3 regions of the Neobacillus sp. B4I6 genome follow, and region 3 is predicted to be linked to each of the others. Evidence: riboswitches for the same ligand, from Rfam matches in the RefSeq annotation. Region 3 holds a riboswitch; each other region holds the start of a gene.

Region 1 (5,243 bases), 1.3 Mb from region 3:
AAGATCACCTTTGAGTGGGATACCCAGATCTTTTAAAAGTTTAATTGCGATTAGTGATGCCGCAATCCCGCCCTTCATATCGGCCACACCACGTCCATAGATATAAGAATCTTTGCAATAGGCAGAAAAAGGAGATTGGTCCCACTCTGAATGATCACCTACCTCCGCCACGTCCACATGACCATTTACAATCAAACTATGATATTGATCAGAAGATTCTCCAGGTAAATTGCCAACCACATTCGGATCTCCGGGATAGACATCCCACTTATCCGTGTAAAATCCCATGTTTTCTAAATACCCTTTTATAAATTCCTGGACATCATTTGTATTCCGTGCAGGAGGACTAACGGTTGGAAATGCGATAAGCGTGGTCAACAATTCGATTAATTCCGCTTCTCTCGCTTCAACTTCTTGTGAGATTTTTTCAAGCAAGTCCTCTTTCATTTGTATACTCCCTTACTATCTATGATTAGTTCCTGATAGTGGTATCATTTTCACTAACAATCAAAACTTTCTTTCTTAAAAAGACGGTTAAAATAATAAATCCAATCAGCGCTCCAGCAAACGAGCTAAATATAAATAATGGAATAAACCCAAATAATGTTGCCTTTTGACCGAGAAAAAGAGTAGCGATTGGGTAAGAAAGCAGTGCCCCAATGATACCCGTTCCAATTACTTCTCCGATAAAAGCAAGATAGATCTTTCTAGTTTTCAAAAATAATAGCGAGGCCAGTAAAGCTCCAACCATACTTCCAGGAAAGGCAAAAATCGAACCTGTTCCCATCAGGTTTCTTAACAGGGATACACAAAAGGCTTGAGCTATAGCATAATAAGGTCCTAAAAGAACGGCTGATAAAACGTTCAAAAAGTGCTGAACCGGGAAGACCTTTGTAAATCCAATCGGTATATAGAACAGGTTGCTTGAAATGGTACCAATGGCTATCATCATCGCAGTTAACGTCAGTTTATGTGTTTTGTTCATTTGAATACCTCTCATTAATACCGACACTATTTCTTAACGCCCTGGCTGCTTCGATTGGTGATTCTGCATGGCTTATGGCCGTAATAACGGAAACCCCATCTGCCCCAGCTTCCACTACCGATTGAGCGTTTTCTACCGTGATCCCTCCGATCCCAACAATCGGAATATCAATGCCATCTTTTCGTAATTTTTCGATCAGTATTGTTCCCTGTGATGGTTTGGCATCCAACTTTGTTTTTGTCGGAAAAACAGGACCAATGCCAAAATAGTCAGCACCACCGCTTATTGCAGTCATTGCTTCTTCCGTTGAATGGACGGAAACCCCAAGGATTCTCCTATCGCCGATCTTCTCTCGAACTGTGTATACCGTTTCATCCTCTTGTCCGATATGTACACCATCCGCATCAATTGCAACAGCCAACTCGATATCGTCATTAACAATGAAAGGGATATGATGTGCTCTGCAAATGGCTTGGAGTTCTTTCGCGAGTGTATATTTGTCAGCTCCAGTTAATGCGCCGTCACCCTTTTCTCGATATTGAAAAAGTGTAATCCCTCCGGCAATCGCCTCTTTTAAAACTTCGACTGGATCCTTTAAACAGTTGGTGCTGCCCATGATAAAATAAACACTTAAAGCCGCTCGTAAGTTTTTCATAATTCAGCCAGTTCCTTTGCAATTTTTCTTTTTCGATATGCCCAATGGTTAGTTGGACCATGTCCCTGCCCGATCTCCAAATGGTTTTCAATTGCGGACTGAATAAAATCCTTTGCTATACAAACTGCTTCATAAAGAGTTTCCCCTTTTGCTAGTTCAGCAGTAATTACTGCGGAAAAAGTACAACCTGTTCCATGTGTGTTCTTTGTCTGAATTCTCTTGCTGGTAAAGTAGTAAAATTCCTTTCCATCAAATAATAAATCAGTGGATTCAGACACATTTTCATCATGGCCGCCCTTAATCACGACATTTTTTACGCCTAACGCAAGTAGTCTTTTAGCAGACTCCAGTTTATCTTCCACTGTCAGAATCGACATGCCCGTTAGTACTTCCGCTTCTGGAATATTCGGGGTGATTACCGTTGCTAGCGGCAATAAGTATTTTTTCATGGCAGAAATGGCTTCCATTTGCAACAAAGAAGCGCCACCCTTTGCAATCATGACAGGATCGACAACAATATTTTGCCATTGATAATTTCTAAGCTGTGCAGCGACGGCCTCGATTATTTCAGCATTAAAAAGCATTCCTGTTTTCACCGCATCCGTACCGATATCTTCGCCGATCGCTTCGATCTGTTTTACGACTGCCTCAGCCGTCATTGGATAGACAGCATGGACGCCTAATGTATTTTGGGCCGTTACTGCAGTCAAAGCCGACATCCCGAAAACATCTAATTCCTGAAATGTCTTTAAATCCGCTTGAATTCCTGCTCCACCGCCGCTATCAGAACCAGCGATTGTTAATGCTTTTTTCATTTAAATTACCCCCAGTTATCGATTGAATTGTTTAACAGAAGCATGTGAAATGATATCTTCGGAAGAAACTAAAGTTAATTGGTTTAAGAATTCGATTTGGAAACTTCCAGGTCCCATTTCAACTGTTTTTGCTGCTGCCTTCTCTGCCGCGATTCCATAATACGTTAAAGCAGCCACTGAAGCTTGAAGCAGGTCCTTTTCCACTCCTGCAAACGCTCCAATCACAGAGGTTAATAAACAGCCAGTGCCTGTCACCTTCGTTAAAATTGGATGTCCATTTGACACGACATAGGTTGTTTTCCCATCCGAAACGACATCCTCTTTTCCAGTGATGACGACAAGACCATTTAATTTTTGTGCTGAAGTAATAGCTAGTTCAATGATATTTCCTTTTGCATCCCCAGCATCGACGCCCTTAATTTCCCACTTTTCACCAACCACATTGGCAATTTCGGCTGCATTACCTCTAATCACAGAGACTTTTACCTCGTTCATAATTCTTTGCGCGGTTTCGGTTCGATAGCGGGTAGCCCCTGCACCAACCGGGTCAAAAATGACGGGAACACCGGATTCATTGGCCGCTTTTCCGGCAATGATCATCGATTCTACTGTCTGTGGGTTTAATGTTCCAATGTTCAATACTAATGAACTTGCAATCTTGGCCATATCTGCTACTTCCTCAGCTGCATATGCCATAACCGGTGAGGCACCAAGGGCAAGGAGCCCATTTGCCGTAAAATTCGTAACGACCACATTGGTAATATTATGTACCAGCGGATTATCCTTTCTAACTTCTTCCAACGTTTCATACAAACTATTTTTTTCCATCTCGATTTCCCCGTTTCTTATTTTAAAATAAAAAAACCAGATCCAATAATGGACCTGGTTAGTTAGTCAAAGAAATAATTAACATTCACTTGGCTACTTTCCTCCGCTGGTATTACCCAGATCAGGTCCGAAGGGTTGAAAATTTCTCCATTTTCTCTCAGCCTGTTTACAGGGCACCCCTAGTAGATCTAATACTTTATTTAACTAACTACATAATATTCCTATGGTACTAGAATGTAAAGGAAAAAGTATCAGTTAACATAACATTATTATTGTTTGCTTTTATATGGGAAAGTAACAATAAATGTTGTCCCTTTTCCTTTTTGGGAATGAATTTCTATCTGTCCATTTAATTTTTCCAAGCTTCTCTGCACCAATGATAAACCGATTCCGCGATTTTCACCCTTGGTAGAATACCCTTTGATAAATAAGTGATGTCTTACATCCTCATCGATTCCTTGTCCTGTATCATGGACCTCCAACGCTAGGACTTCATCGTAAAAGTCAAACCTTAAGGTAACTTTTTTATGTGGACGGTCCGCAACAGCATCCAGTGCATTATCGATTAAATTTCCGAGAATCGTTACCACTTCATGGGTTATTTCCTGCTGCTCTGGTTCAGGTAGACTTCCTTCCCCATCAATGATTAATTCACATCCATTTTCCCTGGCGAAGCTAAGTTTTCCTAAAATAAAACCTGCTAAAACAGGATCTTTAAACCGACTGACAACAAATTCTACCTCAGTTTGTTGGTGATCGACAATTTTGGTAATGTATGACGAGACCATTTGATAGTCTTTCATATGAATTAAACCTGATATTACATGCAGTTTATTCATGAATTCATGTGACTGAGTTCTCAGTGCTTCCGCGTATAGCTTTACACCGGTTAATTGTTCAGCTAATTGCTTGATTTCGGTTTTTTCTCGGAAGGTAGCAATCGCACCGACAATCTTTCCTTTGACAACAACCGGAACCCGATTGGTTAAAATGGTAATATGATTGATTTCTTGTTCTTGGTCTAATTGAGATTCCCCCGTTCCTAGAACAGAAGATAGCATTGAATTTGGCATGTAGTCATCCACTTTTCTTCCTAAAAAGGGCCCATGAATGCCAGCTTTTTGAAGAAGTCGGATCCCCTCATTATTTACGAGAGTGGTAAAAGCATCCTGGTCAACTGCCAAAATTCCTTCCTTTGTGGATTGAAGCATCGCACTACGTTCCTCAAGCAATTTTGCCATCTCACTCGGCTCAAGTCCAAAAAGAATCGCTTTGATTTTTCTAGCTAGAATAAGGGCTCCTAGAATCCCAACTAGAATTCCTACTCCCACACCGATCAAAATAATTTTCCTACTTTGTTCAATCGCCTGATTAACTTTTTCTAAAGAAATCCCAACCGCGACTGCTCCTATTTGTTTATTTTCTTGATCATACACCGGAACAAACGAGCGTAAAGACAATCCCAATGTCCCATTGGCAATGGAAATATGCTCTTTCCCTTTTAAGACAGGTCCTTCATCCCCACCGACAAAATGCAGACCTAATAGGTTGCGGTTGGGATGTGATTTTCTTGTTCCATACATGTCCATCACGACGATAAATTCAACATGCGTTGATTGTTTAATATCATTCGCAAATGTTTGGATATCCTTCTCTGCTGTTTTATTTTTAAGCCCATTCATGACAATCGGAGACTTTGCAACAATTCTCGCAATATCTGTTGCTTTTTCAGCTTGGCTATTCTCTGTTTCTTCTGAAATTCTGTTGGTGATTAAAATCTCGGTTACTAACAATGCCATCACGACCACGATACAAACCAGCAGGGTTATCGTCGATTGTAATCGAAGTTTTGGTTTGCCCAACCTTTTTTTCCACCCCAACATGATTCCCCCTTTCTTACAGGCAATCTTTTCAAGGTATTTTCTTTAAACACCGTAACGGTTGATTGGTCTTCCGACGC
Region 2 (5,243 bases), 1.0 Mb from region 3:
GAGATTTACTTTGAAAGGGGAAGGGTTTATGGAGCAGGGAAACAACCATTTACAAAAAGCGCTTAAACCAATTCATCTCTGGGGTATTGCTGTAGGGATGGTCATATCCGGCCAATATTTTGGCTGGAACTATGGTTTTGAATCAGGCGGCACCATTGGCCTCGGCATTGCCGCACTGATTATTATTGTCTTTTATACGACCTTTATTTTTAGTTATTCAGAGCTTTCAACTTCCATCCCTCATGCCGGCGGACCGTCTGCCTACGCCCGAAAGGCAATGGGGCCGTTTATGGGCTTTATAACCGGTTTAGCCTGTTTACTGGAATTCGTATTTGCCCCTCCAGCGATTGCGGTTTCTGTTGGAGCGTATATCAATTTCTTAATCCCAAGTATTAATCCCGTTTATGCAACGGTCGGAATGTTTATTTTATTTATTTTGGTCAACCTCATCGGCGTAAAAGGTGCCGCTATCATTGAGTTAGTGGCAACGGTATTGGCACTGATCGGTCTCGCGATTTATTATGTGGCCGGTTTACCTCATGTTCAATCATCCAATATATTTAATGATATGGCTTTTAGTCATGGCTGGTCCGGTGTTTTGGCAGCGATTCCATTTGCCATTTGGTTCTTCCTTGCGATTGAAGGGGGAGCGATGGCAGCAGAAGAGGTGCGCGACCCGAAGAAGGATATTCCAAAAGGCTTTATTTCCGGAATTTTAACGCTTGGTGTGGCAACGATTTTAACCTTAGTCGTAACGGCAGGACTTGGCGGCGGTAACGGTAAACCGGCGGATTATCCACTTCCACAGGCATTGGAAAGTATTTATGGAGAAGGCAGCTTTATTCCAAAATCAGTTGCCATTATCGGTTTATTTGGTTTAATTGCCAGCTTGCACGGTATTATTATTGGTTATTCCCGTCAAACGTTTGCCCTGGCTCGTGCAGGATACCTGCCTAAGTTTTTGTCTAATCTTTCGAAACGCGGGGTGCCGCATTGGGGCTTGATTGTTCCTGGAGCGATTGGAGTGATCGCAGCAGGCTCAGCAAACTTTGCTAATGCGTTGATTATCCTATCCGTTTTTGGTGCGATTACGATGTACTGCTTAAGTATGGTTTCGTTGTTTGTGCTGCGGAAAAAGGAGCCGAATTTGGAAAGACCATTTAAGGTGAGCTATCCTGTGGTACCGGCGATTGCATTAGTATTGGGTGTTTTCTCTTTCTTCTGCGTGGTAAAATACAGCGTGTTAACGACAACTCTTCCTTTGTTTGGAGTGGAGCTGCCTTTGGCGGGTGTGATTCTGACGATTTTTGGTGTGGCGATTGTCTACTATTTCTTAGTAGGATCCAAGAATCTTCGTCCAATGTCGGAGGAGTTTGTTTTAATTGAGGATGTGACTTCTGGAGAAACAGGGACAGATGAGAAAATAGGATAACGTTCAATAGAAAAAGATGTTCCATTGGGGTGGGGCATCTTTTTTGTATTCGTTGAATGGATTGGATACAGACGGTCCTCAAATAATGCCCCTGTTCGTATAAGTTATCATGAACGAAACTAGCTCCTTACTCGTAACACCGTAGGTTAACTAGCAAAGTTATTTCGTGCAGGTGAATTAACCTCTGTTTACGTGCCAACAGAAGATGAGAACTGGATGTTTCATGATAGGAAGTATTTGTTAACAAGCATTAATAGATAAAAGCAGTTGGCTTTGTCTGCCTTGACTGATATAATAGTAGGATATGAAGTGGAATACGATGTAATGTGGGGGAACCGGTGATGCCGGTTGAGATTTAGTCCGTGAGACGATGACCCTTGGAACCTGATCTGGTTGATACCGGCGGAGGGAACATATTCTTAAACAATTAATTGTTTGCTGATATGCACTCAGGTTTCTTTGCCTGGGTGCTTTATTTTGTTTAAGCAAGTTTTTGCCTTCTAACCAACACTGAGGTTTCAGCCAATTTATTTTGTTTCACTTTAGATATTATTTTTACATATGGGGGATTCTACATGAAGAAATGGCTAGTACTAGTCCTTTCAGTCCTTTTAGTGACTGGATGCAGCAGCAAAAAAGAAACAGAAAACGCAAAAGAAAAAAAACAGCCGCTTAAAAAGGTCTCGATTGTACTGGATTGGACGCCAAATACCAATCATACTGGATTATATGTAGCAAAAGAAAAAGGATTCTTTAAAAAAGAAGGCTTGGATGTGGATATTATCATGCCGGGTGAGACCGGTGCTGACCAACTTGTAGCTTCTGGCAAGGCGCAGTTTGGTGTTGGCTACCAAGAAGCGATTACCCAGGCACGTATTCAAGGGGTACCGCTCGTATCGATCGCTGCAGTGATTCAACACAATACATCAGGATTCGCTTCACCAGCTGGCAAACAGATTCAATCTCCGAAAGATTTTCAAGGAAAAACATATGGTGGATGGGGCTCGCCAGTCGAAAAATCTGTCATCACTTCTCTCATGAAAAAGGAAAACGCCGATGCCAATAAGGTGAAAATCGTGAACATGGGGGATACGGACTTTTTTACGGCTGTGAAACGAGACATCGATTTCGCTTGGATTTACTATGGGTGGACTGGTGTAGAAGCAGAGCTTCGTAATGAAAAAATTAATATGGTTTACTTAACAGATTACTCTGACAAACTGGACTACTATACACCTGTTTTAGAAACAAACGAGAAAATGATCAAAGAGGACCCTGAAACGGTTAAGGCGTTCGTAAATGCCGCTGCCAAGGGGTATGAATTTGCCATTAAAAACCCTGATCAAGCTGCAGATATCCTGATTAAAGCAGCACCGGATTTAGATCCAAAGCTTGTAAAGAAGAGTCAAGAATGGTTGTCTCCAAAATATCAGGATGATGCAAAGGAATGGGGAATTCAAAAGCAAGAGGTTTGGGAAAATTATGCCCAATGGATGTATGATAATAAGCTTCTTGACAAGAAATTAGATGCGAAAAAAGCATTTACAAATGAATTTTTACCAAAACACTAGGGGGTAGAAAAACATGGCGAATTCATTAATCAGCATTCAAATCATACCGAAAACAAAGGATGGAGAAGACGTCATTCCATACGTTGATTCAGCCATTAAAGTCATTGCTGAATCTGGTGTGAAATATGAGGTACACCCGTTAGAAACAACCATGGAAGGCGAACTGCACGAATTATTTACTGTGATTTCAAAAATGAATGAACGAATGATTGAAATGGGAAGCAAAAATGTCATTTCTCAAGTGAAAATCCTTTATCAGCCAACAGGCATTTCCATGGATGACTTAACGGAGAAATATCGATCATGAGGAAGAATCTTGTAAAAGGGTGGAGACCGATTTTGGTTCTCCTCCTTTTGTTTGTCATTTGGGAGATTGTCGTTAAAATATCAGAAGTGCCGGAATGGCTTCTTCCGCCGCCATCAAAGATTTTCACAGAGGCCATTGCCGGTTGGCGTGATTTTTATCCAGATGTGTTTTCAACGGTTAAAATTTCATTATTTGGATTTGTAGTTGGAGCATTCATTGGACTGGCAGTCGCCGTTTTATTCCATCTTGTACCTGTTTTAAGGGATTCCTTCTATCCATTGTTGATTTTATCACAAAATGTTCCCATTATCGTTCTGGCTCCACTGTTGGTGATTTGGTTTGGGTTTGGCTTATTGCCCAAAATGATTGTCATCACCCTTGTTTGTTTCTTTCCCATTACAGTGGCCGCCTTGGATGGATTTAGCCAAACCCCTTCAGAGTTGAAGCATTATATGAGGATGGCAGGTGCATCCAAAACACAGCTTTTTTGGAAATTGGAGCTGCCGTTTTCGTTGCCCTCGATTTTTTCAGGCTTTAAGGTTTCTGCCACGTATAGTGTAATGGGTGCCGTTATTTCTGAATGGCTTGGTGCTAAGCAGGGGATTGGTGTCTTTATGACATTCGCATCGTCGTCTTTTCGAACGGACCGGGTGTTCGTTGCCATTTTTACCATCATGTTCTTAAGCCTCTTATTTTTCTTTTTAATCGTTTTTATGGAGCGAAGAGTGGTTCGCTGGCAGCTGAAAGGGGATGAGAAATAATGAGCTATCTTCGTTTTCAAAACGTTTCGAAACGTTTCGGGCAAAATGAAGTACTGAATGGCCTTGATTTTTCCATTAATAAAGATGAATTTGTTTCTATTATTGGCCCTTCAGGTAGTGGGAAAAGCACCATTTTCAATTTAATAGGAGGAATTCTTTCACCAGATGAAGGGGAGATCCTATTAGACAACCAGTGCGTTAATGGAAAGCGTGGTTTTATTAGCTATATGCCTCAAACTTCTTCTCTTTTCCCGTGGAGGACGATACTTGAAAATGTCCTTCTTGGCCAAGAACTTCAGGGAAAAAAAGAGGTAAAAGCAGCACGAGAAATGCTGGCGATTGCAGGACTCTCTGATTATGAAAACGCCTATCCTCACATGCTATCTGGAGGAATGAAGCAGCGGGCTGCTTTTATCCGTGCCTTATTGAGCCCGCAAGAGGTGATCTGTCTTGATGAGCCTTTTTCAGCATTAGATGAGCTAACCCGGTTTGAAATGCAGAAATGGTTATTGGAAATGTGGGAATCACATCGAAGGACTATTCTTTTTATTACTCATCATATTGAGGAAGCACTGTTTCTATCCGATCGAGTGATGATGCTGTCTGGTAAGCAAGCAAAGGTCGTTTCAAACATAGAGGTTCCATTTGAAAGGCCGCGGCACGAAGGTATTCTACTAGATGAAAGCTTTATTCACCGGAAAAGGGATGTATATTACCAATTAGTAGGTGAAATCAAATGAACATGATCGACGCTCATATACATTTGGATCGCTATCAGGATGAGGAAATCAAAAGGATTGTATTGGATTCTGCCCATATCGAAGCCTTGATTTCTGTATCCTTTCATTTGGATTCCAGTAAAAGAAACCTTTTGCTCTCACAAAAATATCAAAAGGTAAAACCTGCATTTGGCTACCATCCAGAACAAACATTGCCTTCTGAAAACGAGCTGAACGTGCTGCTAAATTGGATGGACGACCACCGTGATGAAATGATTGCTGTAGGAGAGGTGGGGCTGCCATACTACTTAAGGCAAGAGCAGGGGATTTCGATTGCTCCTTATCTTGAAGTAATAGAAGCTTTTATAAGTAAGGCGAAAATATGGGACAAACCGATTGTTCTTCATGCTGTTTACGATGATGCGCCTCTCGTTTGTGACCTTCTCGAAAAAT
Region 3 (5,243 bases):
TTGGCACTCATGAAAATTTATAAACAGGCCCATATACGTATAACAAGTAGTTCAGAGGAAATACTTAAAATGTTTCAATAAGGAAAGGAGGTCGTGACATGGACGTACAACGAGCACAGGAAATTTCTAATTCATCGACTATGGCTAATGTAACGTATAACGGAACACGTATTTATATTGAGCATGTAGACAAACAAAACGGAACAACTACAATCCACTCTCTCGATGAACCAAATAGTAAACAAAGTGTTTCCGTATCAAGTCTGATAGAACATTAATTAGTTAAATCTTCTTCAAGTGAAAGCATAGTTCCTAAGAAAACATCACTTCAAAGTGGTGTTTTCAAGTTCCGTTTCGCATTTGTAATAATAATAAGTGATTATAGTTTTTACTATGGGAATTTATAGAAAAAACTAAAAAACCTTACCCTGATTATTAATCAAGGTAAGGTTACATGGCTATCTTTTTAATACCCTCTTGTTAGATTATCTTTTTGTCGAGTTTTGTTTAATAATATAATACATTTACCTTATTACACTTCAAACATTTTTCATAATATTGATCGCCATCAAAATGATGATCACAATTTTGCTGAATTTCCTTTAAACGCTCCTCTAAAAAAGCAAGGCTAGTTTTCATTTGCGTAATTTCCTCGTTAATCTTTTGAACATTCATCGTATAACCTCCCAAGAAAGTTACTGATATATGCTGCCCCCAGATTGCTTAAACTCCTTAGCTTTTTCCTTCATACCTGTTTCAATAGCTTCCTTCGTATCAAGTTTGTTTTCTTTCGCATAATTACGAATATCTTGAGAGATTCTCATGCTACAAAATTTTGGTCCACACATTGAACAGAAATGTGCTGTTTTTGCACCTTCCGCAGGTAAAGTTTCATCATGATATTCTATCGCTCGTTCTGGATCTAAAGATAAATTAAACTGATCTCTCCAACGGAATTCAAAACGAGCTTTTGATAAGGCATCATCTCTTTTTTGGGCTCCTGGATGTCCTTTTGCCAAATCAGCAGCATGGGCGGCAATTTTATAAGTAATAACCCCTACACGAACATCCTCTCTATTCGGTAAACCTAAATGTTCCTTAGGCGTTACATAACAAAGCATAGCTGTGCCATACCAACCAATCATTGCAGCCCCAATAGCAGATGTAATGTGATCATAACCAGGTGCTATATCAGTCGTAAGAGGTCCAAGTGTGTAGAATGGTGCTTCCTGACACACTTCTAGTTGTTTATCCATATTTTCTTTAATTAGGTGCATAGGTACATGTCCAGGTCCTTCAACCATTACCTGTACATCATGTTCCCAAGCAATTTTTGTTAGCTCTCCAAGAGTCTCTAATTCTGCAAACTGCGCTTCATCATTGGCATCTGCAATAGACCCAGGACGTAAACCATCCCCTAAAGAGAATGCAACATCATAAGACTTCATTATTTCGCAGATTTCTTCAAAGTGAGTATATAAAAAGCTTTCTTTATGGTGGTGTAAACACCATTGTGCCATGATTGATCCACCGCGGGATACAATACCTGTTAACCGTTTTGCCGTTAATGGGACATATCGTAAAAGAACACCAGCATGAATGGTGAAGTAATCAACACCTTGCTCCGCTTGTTCAATCAAGGTATCACGGTAAACCTCCCATGTAAGATCTTCAGCAACACCATTTACTTTTTCAAGTGCTTGATAAATGGGGACGGTGCCGACAGGAACTGCTGAGTTTCGAACAATCCATTCCCTTGTTGTATGAATGTTTTTACCTGTTGATAGATCCATAATATTATCGGCACCCCAGCGCGAGGCCCATGTCATTTTTTCAACCTCTTGTTCGATGGAGGATGAAACAGCCGAGTTGCCAATATTCGCGTTAATTTTAACATGAAAATTACGTCCTATTATCATAGGTTCTGACTCTGGATGATTGATATTAGAAGGAATAATCGCTCGACCTTTTGCCACTTCATCACGCACAAATTCAGGTTTCATATTTTCCCTTATGGCGATAAATTCCATTTCAGGAGTAATAATTCCCTTTTTAGCATAATGAAGCTGTGTGACATTTTTCCCTTTTTTTGCACGTAATGGTTTGCGCTTTAAACCAGGAAACACGTTATGATTGGCACGAGGATCATTTTGATCGTTATACCCATTATCTTCAGGTTTAATTTCTCTACCTTCATATTCCTCAACATCTGCTCGTTCATGAATCCATGTGCTGCGAATAGCAGGAAGACCTTTTGTAATATCAACAGAATAATTTGGATCCGTATAAGGACCGCTTGTATCATAGACGCGTACTGGAAGGTTTTCCTCTTCACCAAACGTACCTGTTGTCGGGCTTAACTCAATTTCACGCATTGGTACTTTAATGTCGGATCTCGAACCTGTTACATATACTTTTTTACTTCCTGGAAAACTAGACATGATGGAAATATTTTGTTCGTTTAATGAAGTCGTTGACATACTTAATCTCTCCTTTTTTTGAATATAAGGACGAGATACAGAACATAACAAGTGGAAAAGCGTATAAAAGTACATCAAAAAGCCGGGACCATAAATGGTTGGACCCGGCTAATATGTATGCAGAAGTAGAGGTGCATTGAAGATTGTCTATTCTAACTTCCCCACGCTGGTATGATCCAGATCAGGTCCCAAGAGTCAAGAAACTTCATCGTGTTTCTTTCTCAGCCCAACTTATTGGGCTCCCCTAGTTATTTATATTCAATTAACAATATTATATATGAGTATCGGTTAAAATGAAATACATAATATTATTTAAAGTGAAATAGTCGTTTTAGATAGTATGTTTAGGTGGAGAGAGAAAGGTTAGATATCTTCTTGCTTGGGTTTTAAGAAGTATAATTCTTTTTTCGTACCCTAAAAAAAGAAGGCTTACTTGTGACCTGACGCTCCATAATCTTTGATTGTTATTTTTACGTTGTAGTAAATTGGAACCTCACTGAATGTTTGATCCCAATCTTTTTTGACTTTTTCCCATACTTTCGGATGCTCAATTCTTAAACGGTTCCCAAAACCAGCAACGTCTACTCGATATTCCTTTTGCGTTTTTTTAATTGTATGATCAACCAATCGTTTTACTTCTTTTTCGGTGGATTCTTCTGCCCTTTTTAGAAATGTATTATCAAAAGAGTTACCTGAAACCACCCAATTCTCAGATAATCGCCCTTCTGATTCGATGTTTACAACAAAAGAGATATTGTTTCCCTTAACATGAGAGGTGATTTTACTTTTCATAGACGCTATCTCATATACGATTAGCCCACTAGTCTGTTTATCAAAACTTTTTACCAAACCGCCTTTCCCCTTGCCTGTTATCCATGTTATCCCCTCCAATTCCTCTTCATTTAAAAAACCACGCAGTTTTTTTGTCTTTCCTTTTATCACGGCAGCTCCTGCAAATTTCACTTCTCCATTTTCCGAGATCACATTTTGCAAAAGAAAACTGGATCCTGATTTTAGCTTACCGTCTAATTTAATAATCGAGATAGGAGGCAAAATTCTTGTCGATCGATAGGCATTATCTACCATTCCAAACAGACGAAATGCTGGAACTTCTCCTGCTTTCTTTGATACTAGGGTATTTCTAGCTCTCCCTTTACTAATAAACATAAGGCAGCTTGGTCTAAAATCATTATCCCGAAGATATTGATCAAGTAATCGATCTAAACTATACGATCGTGCAAGTTTATCACCGATTACAATGACTTTCATATGACTGGCATTAAAAGGAAGATCCGTTACTAATGATAATTCACGAACCTCTTGAAGGATGGAGTCTCCCGTTTCAGAAATATTAACATAAGATTGTTGTTGCGATCCCCCTTCTTTACTCATTGAACTTGCTAATTGTGAGGTAATAAGTTGATAAGTTGTAGTAATCTGATCTTTTTTGGAATAGCCTTCATCTTGTTCGTTTATCTTTTTCTCTATGGTTGACTTCTTCCCTATATCGAATGCCACCCCTACACCTAAGCTTAGCTCTTCAATTTCATGACTGCTCCAACAGCCTGTAAGAGAAAAGAGTAAAAGGACAGACAGCGAAACCAAGAGAAATCGTATATTGTTATGACTTAACTTCATTGTTTTCTTCCTTTCCATCTCGCGATAATAAGAAGGAGAAGTGGTAGTAAACCAAATAAAAACAATGCAAAATTGCTAATCATATCCCCAAGTTTAAATAGATCATTGATATTTTTTGGGGTGATGGAAATGACGTAAATAAGCGGAAGTAAACCATACATAAATGAACTAATGTTCTTTTTCGAAAGTTGAGCCAGCCCTAAAGCACCTACGTAGTAGCTGATGGTAAAGGTAGTAAACATTTGCATAATCCATACCACCAGCAACAAAGAATCAAACCGTTCAAAGATCAGACCGGTTACCTCAAAACTTCGTATCAAATCAAGTGTTGGCCATGTTCTCGTGACCACTTCATCGACGGATAACGCTCCGATCACCATCACAACGGTTATCCCATAAAAAATCAATGGAACGGAAATTCCAACTAGGACCATTTTTACTGCTTTGTTTGGCTGTTGCATAAACGCCATGATGACCAGCAGGACTTCAGGACCTGTAAATGCGAGAGTCGTCGCCTTTACTCCTTTTAGCACAGGGATGAATCCAGTCCCCAATACCGGGCGTAAATTATCGATCTCAAATATTTTTAGGCTCAAAAAGGCTACTAGCAAAAAAAGGAAAATCGTAATAGGTAATACAATTTCAAACAGACGGGCAATCGGGTTGATACCGCCTATGATCAGATAGAGACCTACCCACATAAATGGCATCATAATTGCCCAGATAGGGGTACCTTCCAGCAAAAAATACCTTATTACTTCCGCCATTGAACGGAGTTGAAACCCGGAAGTTAAAAGAAAATAACATACTATAAGTAAACTAAGTAACCCGCCCACCCATTTTCCTACAATTTCACGGCTGTATTGATAAATTGTTTTTTGGGGAAACTGTAGGCATAATTTGACCATGATCACCCCTGCGATTATCGCGATCAGCCCGCCTAAAATAACACTTATCCATACATCTGGTGTATTCACCTTCTCTGCAGCTGTTCTGGGCAGTGTGAGGATTCCTGAACCAAGTATAAAGTTGCTGATGATAACAGCTGCTTGTGGCGTGGTAATTCGATCTTTTGGACTGACAATCATCCTTTCATGTTCCTTTCACAATAGGTTATCCTTTACG

What was found. A riboswitch is a leader RNA that binds a small molecule or an ion and turns the genes downstream of it on or off. The one in region 3 is predicted to bind thiamine pyrophosphate.
Region 1: another riboswitch for thiamine pyrophosphate. It lies ahead of thiM (hydroxyethylthiazole kinase); the one in region 3 lies ahead of thiC (phosphomethylpyrimidine synthase ThiC).
Region 2: another riboswitch for thiamine pyrophosphate. It lies ahead of QF028_RS13610 (ABC transporter substrate-binding protein); the one in region 3 lies ahead of thiC (phosphomethylpyrimidine synthase ThiC).

The regions. Positions count from the first base shown of each region.
Region 1 covers NZ_JBNPWB010000002.1:2,658,397-2,663,639, forward strand. The annotation lists gene QF028_RS15200 (acetylornithine deacetylase) at 1-447, opposite strand, end outside; gene thiW (energy coupling factor transporter S component ThiW) at 473-985, opposite strand; gene thiE (thiamine phosphate synthase) at 969-1,640, opposite strand; gene thiD (bifunctional hydroxymethylpyrimidine kinase/phosphomethylpyrimidine kinase) at 1,637-2,455, opposite strand; gene thiM (hydroxyethylthiazole kinase) at 2,471-3,283, opposite strand; TPP riboswitch at 3,365-3,474, opposite strand; gene dcuS (DcuS/MalK family sensor histidine kinase) at 3,553-5,166, opposite strand; gene QF028_RS15230 (response regulator) at 5,209-5,243, opposite strand, start outside.
Region 2 covers NZ_JBNPWB010000002.1:2,351,327-2,356,569, reverse strand. The annotation lists gene eat (ethanolamine permease) at 29-1,432, shown strand; TPP riboswitch at 1,751-1,860, shown strand; gene QF028_RS13610 (ABC transporter substrate-binding protein) at 2,008-3,003, shown strand; gene QF028_RS13605 (thiamine-binding protein) at 3,017-3,310, shown strand; gene QF028_RS13600 (ABC transporter permease) at 3,307-4,071, shown strand; gene QF028_RS13595 (ABC transporter ATP-binding protein) at 4,071-4,811, shown strand; gene QF028_RS13590 (TatD family hydrolase) at 4,808-5,243, shown strand, end outside.
Region 3 covers NZ_JBNPWB010000002.1:1,317,674-1,322,916, reverse strand. The annotation lists gene QF028_RS08650 (small acid-soluble spore protein H) at 99-278, shown strand; gene QF028_RS08645 (serine protease) at 508-675, opposite strand; gene thiC (phosphomethylpyrimidine synthase ThiC) at 696-2,480, opposite strand; TPP riboswitch at 2,622-2,736, opposite strand; gene QF028_RS08635 (Ger(x)C family spore germination protein) at 2,910-4,118, opposite strand; gene QF028_RS08630 (spore germination protein) at 4,115-5,206, opposite strand; partial or broken gene QF028_RS08625 (spore germination protein) at 5,232-5,243, opposite strand, start outside.